Regions from separate parts of the Peribacillus sp. Hz7 genome, predicted to be linked through region 2. Evidence: riboswitches for the same ligand, from Rfam matches in the RefSeq annotation. Region 2 holds a riboswitch; each other region holds the start of a gene.
The links. Region 2 has a riboswitch for cyclic di-AMP ahead of ACE199_RS02915 (potassium channel family protein). Riboswitches for the same ligand answer to the same signal wherever they lie in the genome.

Region 1 (3,288 bases), on a different contig from region 2:
CTGTTCTGCTGAAAGGGATTTTGCATAGTTCAATGAATTTTCCACCACATGAGTAATACCAGCGACAGGTACAATGATTACATTCCCTTCGATTGGTACAGCAGGTTCACAAGACGTAACCTTTAGCTGCTCACCTACTGCATCATAATGCTTTCTTATTCGATGAAAAACGAAAATGATGATAGGTAAAAAAACTAAAACCGGCCAAACCTGAGTAAATTTAGTTAAAAAGAATATGATGGTAACAATCAAACTAATAACAGCACCAATGGAGTTAATGATTAACTTAAAAACCCATCCTTTTGGCTTTTCACGAATCCATTTAACCATCATTCCAGTCTGAGACAACGTAAATGGAATAAATACTCCTACTGCATAAAGTGGGATAAGGTTTTCTGTATGTCCTTCAAAAGCGATTATTAAGACGATGGAAGCAAGTCCTAATATGATAATTCCATTCGAATATCCTAATCGATCGCCTCTAATTGTAAACATCCTTGGTATAAACTTATCCTTTGCGAGATTGACAGCCAGCAAAGGAAAAGCAGAATAGCCTGTATTGGCAGCAAGGATTAATATTAAGGCTGTTGTTCCTTGAATAAAGAAATACATGAAATTTCGTCCAAATATCTCTTCAGCAATTTGCGAGACAACTGTTACCTCTACACTCGGAACAATGCTTAAATAATAGGCTAAAAATACAATGCCTGTAAATAACACAGCAAGTAAGGAGCCCATTAAAATTAACGTTTTGGCAGCGTTATTAGGAGCTGGATCTTTAAAGTTTGGAATCGCATTAGAAATTGCTTCAACTCCTGTCAACGCAGAACTACCTGATGCAAATGCTCTTAGAAGGATAAATAAACTGATTCCTGCTACCGGTGTGCCAATTGAAGTACGTAAGTCAGAAGAAACTTCTCCCATCAAGATTTTGTATATGCCTACACCAATCAGAATGAATAACGCTAAAACGAATAAATACACCGGATAGGCTAATATGGAAGCCGACTCTGTTACTCCTCTTAAGTTCAGGATAGTAAGAAATATTACAAAAAGGATGGCTATCATTACATTATGTGTATGCAAACTAGGAAAAGCAGATGTAATAGCATCCGTCCCCGCAGACACACTTACAGCCACAGTTAAAATATAATCAACTAATAAGGAACCTCCAGCTATCAATCCTGCATTCACACCTAAATTATTCTTTGAAACAACATACGCTCCCCCTCCATGAGGATACGCAAAGATAATTTGTCGATAAGACAAAATTAAAGCCGTTAACAGAAGCAATACTCCTACAGCGATAGGAATTGAATACCAAAATGCAGTGACACCCACTGTAATTAGCACAAGCAATATTTGTTCGGGACCATATGCAACAGAAGACAAAGCATCAGAAGATAATATAGCCAAAGCTTTTGTTTTGTTAAGCTTTTGTTCCCCGGCTGCCGTTGATTTTAAAGGCCGACCAATTAAAAATCTTTTTATAGAAGCCATCACTAAGAATCACCACCAAACATAAATAGTAATTGTATATTACCCCGTTAAATAAAAAATCTTGAAAAAAACGCAAAAATGCCTACAAGTCAAAGTTAAATAGACCTGTAGACATCAATTTTTTTGTCTCACAAGCTCCACCTTCCTTCTCATATAACGCTTACGAGGTTAGCTGTCGGATTCGGACCTTTGAGTAGCCCTACCTTGAAAGGATTCACCCCTTGAATTGTTAAACAATTCTAATAATGGTTCCCCCGCACCAAACGGTTTCAGCGATTTAGAAATATGAAACTGTGATTAGCATACTGCTGTGAATTCGAAAAGTAAATAAAAATTTTATTATGACCTATACTTCCTATATTTCTATAATACTATTGTCTTCCCTCCTAAATGTTTAATGATAAACAATATATAATATTCTTCTCTTACTACATCATTTTACATATATGATCAATAATACAAAAAATAGGAGCTTCTGTTCCGAAGCTCCTGCCCTCTTATAACATACGTAAAACCGATCGAAATTCATGCGTCTCTAGCATATACCGTACCTTTTCGTCATCATATTGAAAATACGCCTCATCAAGCGAGCAAGAAATTGGTACATCACATTTAATTTCAGCAAGCTTTCGGGATAAATGAAGCATCTCAAGCTCTGCTTCAATTTTCGTCCGCTGCCCCTTCGTTAATGAAGATAAATTTTCTAAAATGCCTTCGATACTTTCATACTCCGTTAATAATTTTAACGCTGTTTTTTCCCCAATTCCTTTTACACCTGGATAGTTATCTGCTGTATCGCCCATTAACGCTTTTAAATCAATCATTTGCCTCGGCTTAATCCCTTTCCATTCATAAAAACTATGAGGATTATGCACATCATAATTACCAAAGCCTTTTTTCAATAACACAACAGAAATATGCTCATCTAACAATTGCAACATATCTTGATCTCCCGTTAAAATACCTACACGACTATCCTTCGCTGACGCTTTCGCAATCGTTCCAATACAATCATCCGCTTCAAAACCAGCTAGTCCAATATTCGGAATATCAAAAGCTTGAACTGCTTCCTTCGCTAAATCAAACTGTGGAATCATCTCCACTGGTGCATCCGAACGATTTGCCTTATACCCATCAAACAGTTCATTTCGAAACGTATGACTGCCCATATCCCAACAAACCGCCACATGGCTTGGCTTAAAATGATTAGTTGCCGTTAGCATATGCTTTAAAAATCCTTGCACTGCATTCGTCGGTACACCTTTTGAATTAATCATAAACTGTCCCGTAACTGCCGTTCCATAAAAAGCTCTAAATAAAAGCGCCATCCCGTCTACAAGTAGAAAAGTTGGACGCTGTTCGTTTTCATTTCCTAACATACTACCACCTCAACTATGATGTGTACTTATTTTATCATGATTTTTATTAGTATAGTTACTTTTTAAAAAGAGTTTGTTATAGGATACTGTTCATTTTTGGCTCCTACTCGTTTGATCAACAATATTATTTAACACAGCCTTTCAAAAAAACTACTAGTCAAGAATCCCTATTTTTCAAAATATTAGTTGAAAATATGTATAAATTATATTAATTTAGTGACTAGTGTTATAAATTATTACATAAAAATAGAATAAGGAGGTTCAAAATGAAAGATCGTAAATTAAACTTCACCCTGTTAACAACTTTTATTTATCTATCATTAGCTGGTTGTTCTTCAGGAGTAACCGAAGCAACTAAGGAAGAGAAGCTTCGAAGAGAAGAATCCGCAGAAACGTCAACGACTATACA
Region 2 (3,288 bases):
CTTTGAGGGAAATGCGAAACCATTTTTGTTTTTTTCGTTGCTACTGATTGTGTGGACATCTTATCCTAACTCCCTTCTTATTGAGCTATTTTCGAGACTGTGGGCAGCTATATCTACATAGTCTGTAAATGTTTTGTCTGTTCTTACTTGGAGTGTTCTTGGAAAGGGGAGATTGACGTTAATAATGGATGATAATTTCCCGGGACGAGAAGACATGACTGCGATTCGTGAGGATAAAAATACAGCTTCATATACGTTGTGGGTAACAAATAGAATAGTAGTTTTTTCTTTTTGCCATATATTAAGGAGGTCAATCTGCAATGTTTGGCGTGTGATTTCATCGAGAGCGGCAAAGGGTTCATCCATTAATAACATTTTTGGTTTTGCCGCTAAAGCACGGGCGATTGAAACTCTCATTTTCATCCCGCCTGATAGTTCTCTAGGATAGGCATCTAAGTAATCTTTTAAACCGACCATCTCTAATACCTCTATTGCGTACTCCTTATGGCTTTTCTTAGTAGATCCTCTTAATTCAAGCGGCAATAATACATTATCAAGCACAGTTCGCCAAGGAAGTAAATTTGCATCTTGAAAAACGAAGGCGATATCGTTTGTTCCTTGAATAATCTCCTTAGGTGTTTTACCGAAAACTTGGACATGGCCGCTAGTGGCTTCACTCAACCCAGCTACCATCCTTAGCGCAGTGGACTTGCCGCAACCCGATGGACCTAAAAAACTAATAAACTCGCCTTCTGTAATCATTAAGTCAAATTGACTTAATGCAATGATGCCCGTATTGTACACTTTACTAACACCTTTGAATGAAACGACTTCGTTTGGATTTGTGCTCAATATTTTCCCCTCCTGAAAAATCACATTATTTGTTTATGTTTATAAATGTTATATTATATTACATAATATGTGATATAATACTTATTTTATTGTGTTGTAGTTCATTTGTCATTAGCAAAAACGAACAAATCGAAGTGGATATTTTAGTTACTATCACTAATTATATGTTATAAAATCTTACATTTTGGATTTTTGGGCTTTCAAAAAGTGAAAAATCTATATTTTGTCGTTCTATAAGGTGAATGCTCTCAAATGTTCTTTACAACTTAATTTTGAAGGAGTAATATTACTTTCATGTAAAACCATATTTCTTTATTCGCTGAATCCTTTATGGAACGGGGGAACCAATTTTGTGGCGGTGTTTTCGTCGCTTGGGGTGAATCCTTTATGAAGAAGGTAGGGCTACTCTCATGGTCCGAATCCGACAGCTAACTCCGGAAGCGTGAAGAGAGAGGAAGTGATACTGGTGATCGAAAAAATGCATTCGACCACGGGGGAATCCTCTGTGGTCTTTTTTGTGCTTTCTATATAAAGAGATTGTAATAAAAGGGGAAGAACGAGATGAAAAAACAGTTTGTTGTATTTGGTTTAGGAAGATTTGGAGGGAGCTTAGTCAAGGAATTCCATTCGATTGGAGTGGAAGTCATGGCTATCGATAAAGATGAAAGTAAAATAGATGAATATGCAGCCTTTGCTACCCATGCCGTCGTAGCTAATGGGTTGGATGAGATGAGTTTAAAGTCCTTAGGTGTAAGAAACTTTGATGTCGCTTTCGTCTCTTTAGGTGATGATATTGAAGCAAGTATTTTAACATGTTTACTTCTAAAGGAAATGGGCATTCCTCAAGTTTGGGCAAAAGCTCAAAATATGTATCATCATAAAGTTCTAGAAAAGGTCGGAGTGGATCGAGTTATCCATCCAGAAAGAGATATGGCGCAGCGAATTGCTCATCATATCGCTTCCGAAAAAATTATTGATTATATTCAATTATCTGAGGAGTATAGCATCGTGGAAATTGTGGCGTCACATAAAATTGATAAAAAATCATTAATGGATTTGGATATTCGTGCAAAATACCATTGCAATATTATTGGTATTCAACGTGGAAAAGATATTAATGTGGCTCCGCTTGCTGAAGAACAAATTCGGCAAGGAGATACATTAATTGTGATTGGACATAATAAAGATATTGCAAAATTAGAGGCCCAAGGCGTGTAACAAGCAATATACATTTGAAATGAATGCTTACTGAAACGCTTGTATTAAACCGTTTTATCCCACACCTAATGGAAGTAAGCTCCCCACCTCAAGCTTGTGAGAAGAAAAAAGGGAGATGAGGGAATTCCCTCATTATAGCTGCGGCTCCTAGCTCCTCGAGGTCATAAGCGGTTATGCTCTGTGGCAAACTGCGTCATGCTGCCTCTCATCTTATGCTTGTCGGGGCTGAACAGTTGTCTCAGCTTTTGGCATAGTAAATCTGTCTATAGGGGAATAATCGCTGACTTCTTTATTGTCGAAAAATGAATCATTGTAGGAGTCAGGGAATTTGGTAAAGTAGGTCCGCTTACCCTCGTCTATTTGCTGATAACAACAAAAAAGTGAGTATCCAATATCCTAGTGAAGATATATGGACCGTATGAAAAATATACAAATAGAAACAAGCAGTGAATGTTTTCGCTGCTTGTTTCTATTTGTATAGTAATATTCGGAAGATTAATAGATGGAAATCAGTGTATGGAAGATATAGGGTGAGCTAAATCAAAAGTTCTATTATTTGTATAATAATTAATAAAAATAAGAAAATGGTATGTTATAGCGCTTATGTAAGTATATTCAAAAACTAGTAAAAATGAATTATTTTCCTTTATTTATATAATAAACCAAAAAAATATTTGCTATCTATTCCCTGTATATCAAGGCTTTGAATCATTAAGCCTAGTCCAATAGGTTTATTTTTCCTTTTTATTAGGGATAAATATCCTGTTTTGGAAGGGGGGATTTAGGTAGATTTAATATGTGAGAAGAAATGGTACATATTATAGTCTAGTTTAGGAAGGGGTTCTTTTTTTGAAAAAATGGGTATTATTCTCCGTTGTATCAGTATTTATTTTCCTTTTATCTGCATGTTCAGATTCGGGTGAAAAGGCTTCAACTGAAAAGAGTAAAGGGTTGGAGGCTTCTATTGAAAGCGCTAGTTATATTGTTTCAGAGAGTGATGATGGGGTTTCTGAAAATGAGAACTTAGCTATGATGGCTATTAATTTAAAAGTCAAAAATTTATCAGATTCTCCAATGCGATTATCAGGGTATGATGGGATTAAGTTATATGATGGTGAGCAGCAAATCAATATTAATCCAGAACTTTATAATCGCGATATAGGCTTGGATATTGATACGGGCGGGAGTATTGGTGCAGGAAAGTCAAAAACTGTATTA
Region 3 (3,288 bases), on a different contig from region 2:
TACATAAACAGTGTAAAATTAGACACTAAAACATAGTGACAATTTGCTCATTCACAAAAAAGAAACACCATTCCAAAAGATAGGACGGTGTTTTTTTAGAATTTCTTAATCTCTCCAGGCGTTTATACCACCACTAACATTCTCAATTTGTTCGAAACCTAATTTTTTAAGTGTTTTTGCCGCACTTATACTTCTCATTCCACTATGACAAATGATAACTACCGGCTTCTTTTTATCCAACTCATTCACTCTTTGCTTTAATAAGTGAAGGGGGATGTTATTAAATTGCGGTATATGACGATCGTCATATTCAATTTCAGAACGAACGTCAATATACTGTTTTTTTACCTTTAACGATAAATTATTCGCTAAATCTTCTGTTGTAATACTCTTAACCCCTTTTGCTGGTAAAACCTTAGACAAAGCAAACACGGCTATTGTTAAAAACATGAGCAACGTGACCCAAGACATCTATTCTCCCCCGTTATATACCGACTTATGTATTTATATTTTTATCTTAGTAACCTTCCTTCTTTTTTGTCAAACAAGTCTTCTCTGTAAAGATATAGCTATAAAAAAATCCAGAGCAGCTTCACCGCTCTGGATTTTATATCATTATGACGCTTGCTTCACTTGTTCATCTGCTGCTGAAGGGTTAAATTGCCCTTCCCATTTAGAAATAACAATTGCTGCTAACGAATTTCCGATTACGTTTACAACTGTACGTCCCATATCTAGAATACGGTCAATACCCGCAATAAACGCTAAACCTTCAACTGGGATTCCAACAGTTCCAAGTGTTGCTAATAATACAACAAATGATACGCCTGGAACTCCAGCAATTCCTTTCGATGTAACCATTAACACAAGCATTAACGTAAATTGATCCACAATACTCATATCAATACCATACATTTGCGCAATAAACATAGCTGCTAATGCTTGATATAATGTTGACCCATCGAGGTTAAATGAGTAACCTGTTGGAATAACGAAAGAAGCAATATGCTTCGGACATCCCGTTTTCTCCATTTTTTCCATTATCTTAGGAAGAACGGCTTCAGAGCTTGCTGTTGAGAACGCTAAGATTAATTCTTCTTTTAAGATTTTAATCAGTTTAAAAATACTAAAGCCAGCTAATTTTGCGATAAGCCCTAATACAACTAGAACAAAGAAAATCATCGTTCCATATACAGAAAGAGCTAACTTCCCTAAAGGAATCAGGGAGGCCAAACCAAACTTAGACACTGTTACCCCAATTAATGCAAATACACCGAATGGAGCAAATTTCATAATCATATTCGTAACATAGAACATCGCCTCTGCTACTCCGTTGAAGAATTGCAGAACCGGCTTTCCTTTATCTCCAATAGCTGCAATTCCAAGCCCTAGCATAAGCGAGAAGAAAATAATCGCAAGCATGTCGCCCTCAACGATTGCTTTAATTGGATTAGTCGGGACAATATTGACGATCGTCTCAATAAAACCCGTTTCTTCCTTATGCTCTGCTGTATCGACATAACTCGAAATGTCAGTTTGTTCTAATTTATCCATATTAACACCAGCACCAGGCTGAAGAACATTCGCTGCTATAATTCCAACGATAATCGCAATCGTGGTAACGATTTCAAAGTAAAGAATCGCTTTACCACCAATTTTACCTACAGATTTCAAATCACCGACACCTGCAACAGCAACAACAATACTTGCCACAACAATCGGTATAACAATCATTTTAATCAGACGTAGAAAGATATCTCCAATTGGCTGCAAATATTCTTGAGCAGTTGTATTACCATAAAAAATAGCCCCTACAACCACACCAATCAGTAAACCAATGAAAATCTGACTAGCTAAACTTAATTTGAATTTTTTCATACATCCCTCACCTTTCGTAATAGTTTTTACAAAAAAACAGTTGTTTCGGTAAAGGAAACAAAATTGTTGATAAAAAGAAAACGCTTTCTGCAGCTGGAAACAGTTTTCCTTTTACCAAAAAAAGACACAAGCGGTGTCTTTATCATATAGATTCACATATTGTTTCCTTTAAGTCGCTTACGAGGTTAGCTGTCGGGTTAGGATTTGGAAACAAATTGCCCTTTCATTTCTGAATTCACCCCTAGCAGAAAGTTCTGCAAATTTGGGTCCCCCGCTCTAAAAAGATTAAGCGAAATAACTTCCCCACTTGAAATATTATATTAAAATTGATAATCTGTAAATATTTTTTATAGCCATATATTTATTTTTTCTGGATGAAGGCCATTTTATTCTGGATTTAACCGCTTTCTATCTATGTTATTTATTTTTAAATTATTCCCCAAATACTATCTTTAAATTATCTGAAAATAATAACTTTTCTAAATTATCCCTATTTTAGAAAATAAAAAAGATCTTCATATTTGAAGACCTTTTAATAAATAAAGACTATTTCTCCAACAACCCGACCAAGAAATAACGCCACTTCTCACGAGTTGAAAACGTGTTATACGCATCTAAGTTTACCTTTTCTGCTTGAATAGGAGTAATAAACGTTGAGTGATTTTTCGGAATTTCCCTTGGTGTAATAAGCACCGTCTCTCCCTCTGCTGGACCAGAAGCAATCTCAAGCTTTTGATTCGCTCTTAATCCCGCTGTAACATATTGTTTATTCACATATCCATTGTTTGTTAACTTAAATACAAAGAGGTTGTCCTTTCCATACACCGTTTTCTCCGGAATCGTCGGAACATCTACCGCTTCATTTGTAACGACCGTCATATCTACCTTTGAACCGAGGGCTAGCGACGATATTCCTTCTTCATCTGCTTCCATTACGACTTGAAACGGAAACATCGATTTTTGATTAAGAGAAGGTTCTGACGCTGGATAGTTTTCCACACGTCCAACTGTACCATTAATCCCTTTCTCTAAACGCGGAGATGTAATTTTAACTGGCATCCCAACTGCTGTTTTGTGTAACTGCGACTCCGAAAGAACACCTTTTACAGCTTGTTGAGTAGAGGCAATAGTCACCACTGGATTGTTAAGTGATTGATTAATCTGTTTCACAACCCCATCCACTTCTGCATCAATCGTAAGCGGCCCGCTGAGTTCATTCATCGCTGTTAATTGTGAATCCAGCCTTGTCTTTCTCTCTTCTAATTTACTTTTTTCTAATTCTTGTTTATAAATTTCTTGTTCAAGTGTGCTAATAATTAAATCAGAAGAAGCATTGCGATCCAAGCTTACACCATCTTGCACAATTTCCGAAACCGTTGAAGCAGTAGGAACTTGCGTTTTGTAATCCGT

Region 1: it holds a riboswitch for cyclic di-AMP, as region 2 does, so the genes downstream of both, ACE199_RS04500 (APC family permease) here and ACE199_RS02915 (potassium channel family protein) in region 2, are expected to answer to the same signal.
Region 3: it holds a riboswitch for cyclic di-AMP, as region 2 does, so the genes downstream of both, ACE199_RS21150 (cation:dicarboxylate symporter family transporter) here and ACE199_RS02915 (potassium channel family protein) in region 2, are expected to answer to the same signal.

The regions. Positions count from the first base shown of each region.
Region 1 is NZ_JBHHJV010000002.1:192,484-195,771, forward strand. Features, by position in the region: gene ACE199_RS04500 (APC family permease) at 1-1,503, opposite strand, end outside; cyclic di-AMP (ydaO/yuaA leader) riboswitch at 1,642-1,785, opposite strand; gene ACE199_RS04505 (5'-3' exonuclease) at 1,998-2,879, opposite strand; gene ACE199_RS04510 (carbonic anhydrase) at 3,146-3,288, shown strand, end outside.
Region 2 is NZ_JBHHJV010000001.1:615,508-618,795, forward strand. Features, by position in the region: gene ACE199_RS02905 (ABC transporter permease) at 1-59, opposite strand, end outside; gene ACE199_RS02910 (ABC transporter ATP-binding protein) at 61-852, opposite strand; cyclic di-AMP (ydaO/yuaA leader) riboswitch at 1,160-1,311, shown strand; gene ACE199_RS02915 (potassium channel family protein) at 1,414-2,070, shown strand; gene ACE199_RS02920 (DUF5105 domain-containing protein) at 2,920-3,288, shown strand, end outside.
Region 3 is NZ_JBHHJV010000028.1:13,560-16,847, reverse strand. Features, by position in the region: gene ACE199_RS21155 (rhodanese-like domain-containing protein) at 106-471, opposite strand; gene ACE199_RS21150 (cation:dicarboxylate symporter family transporter) at 616-1,878, opposite strand; cyclic di-AMP (ydaO/yuaA leader) riboswitch at 2,038-2,180, opposite strand; gene ACE199_RS21145 (efflux RND transporter periplasmic adaptor subunit) at 2,425-3,288, opposite strand, start outside.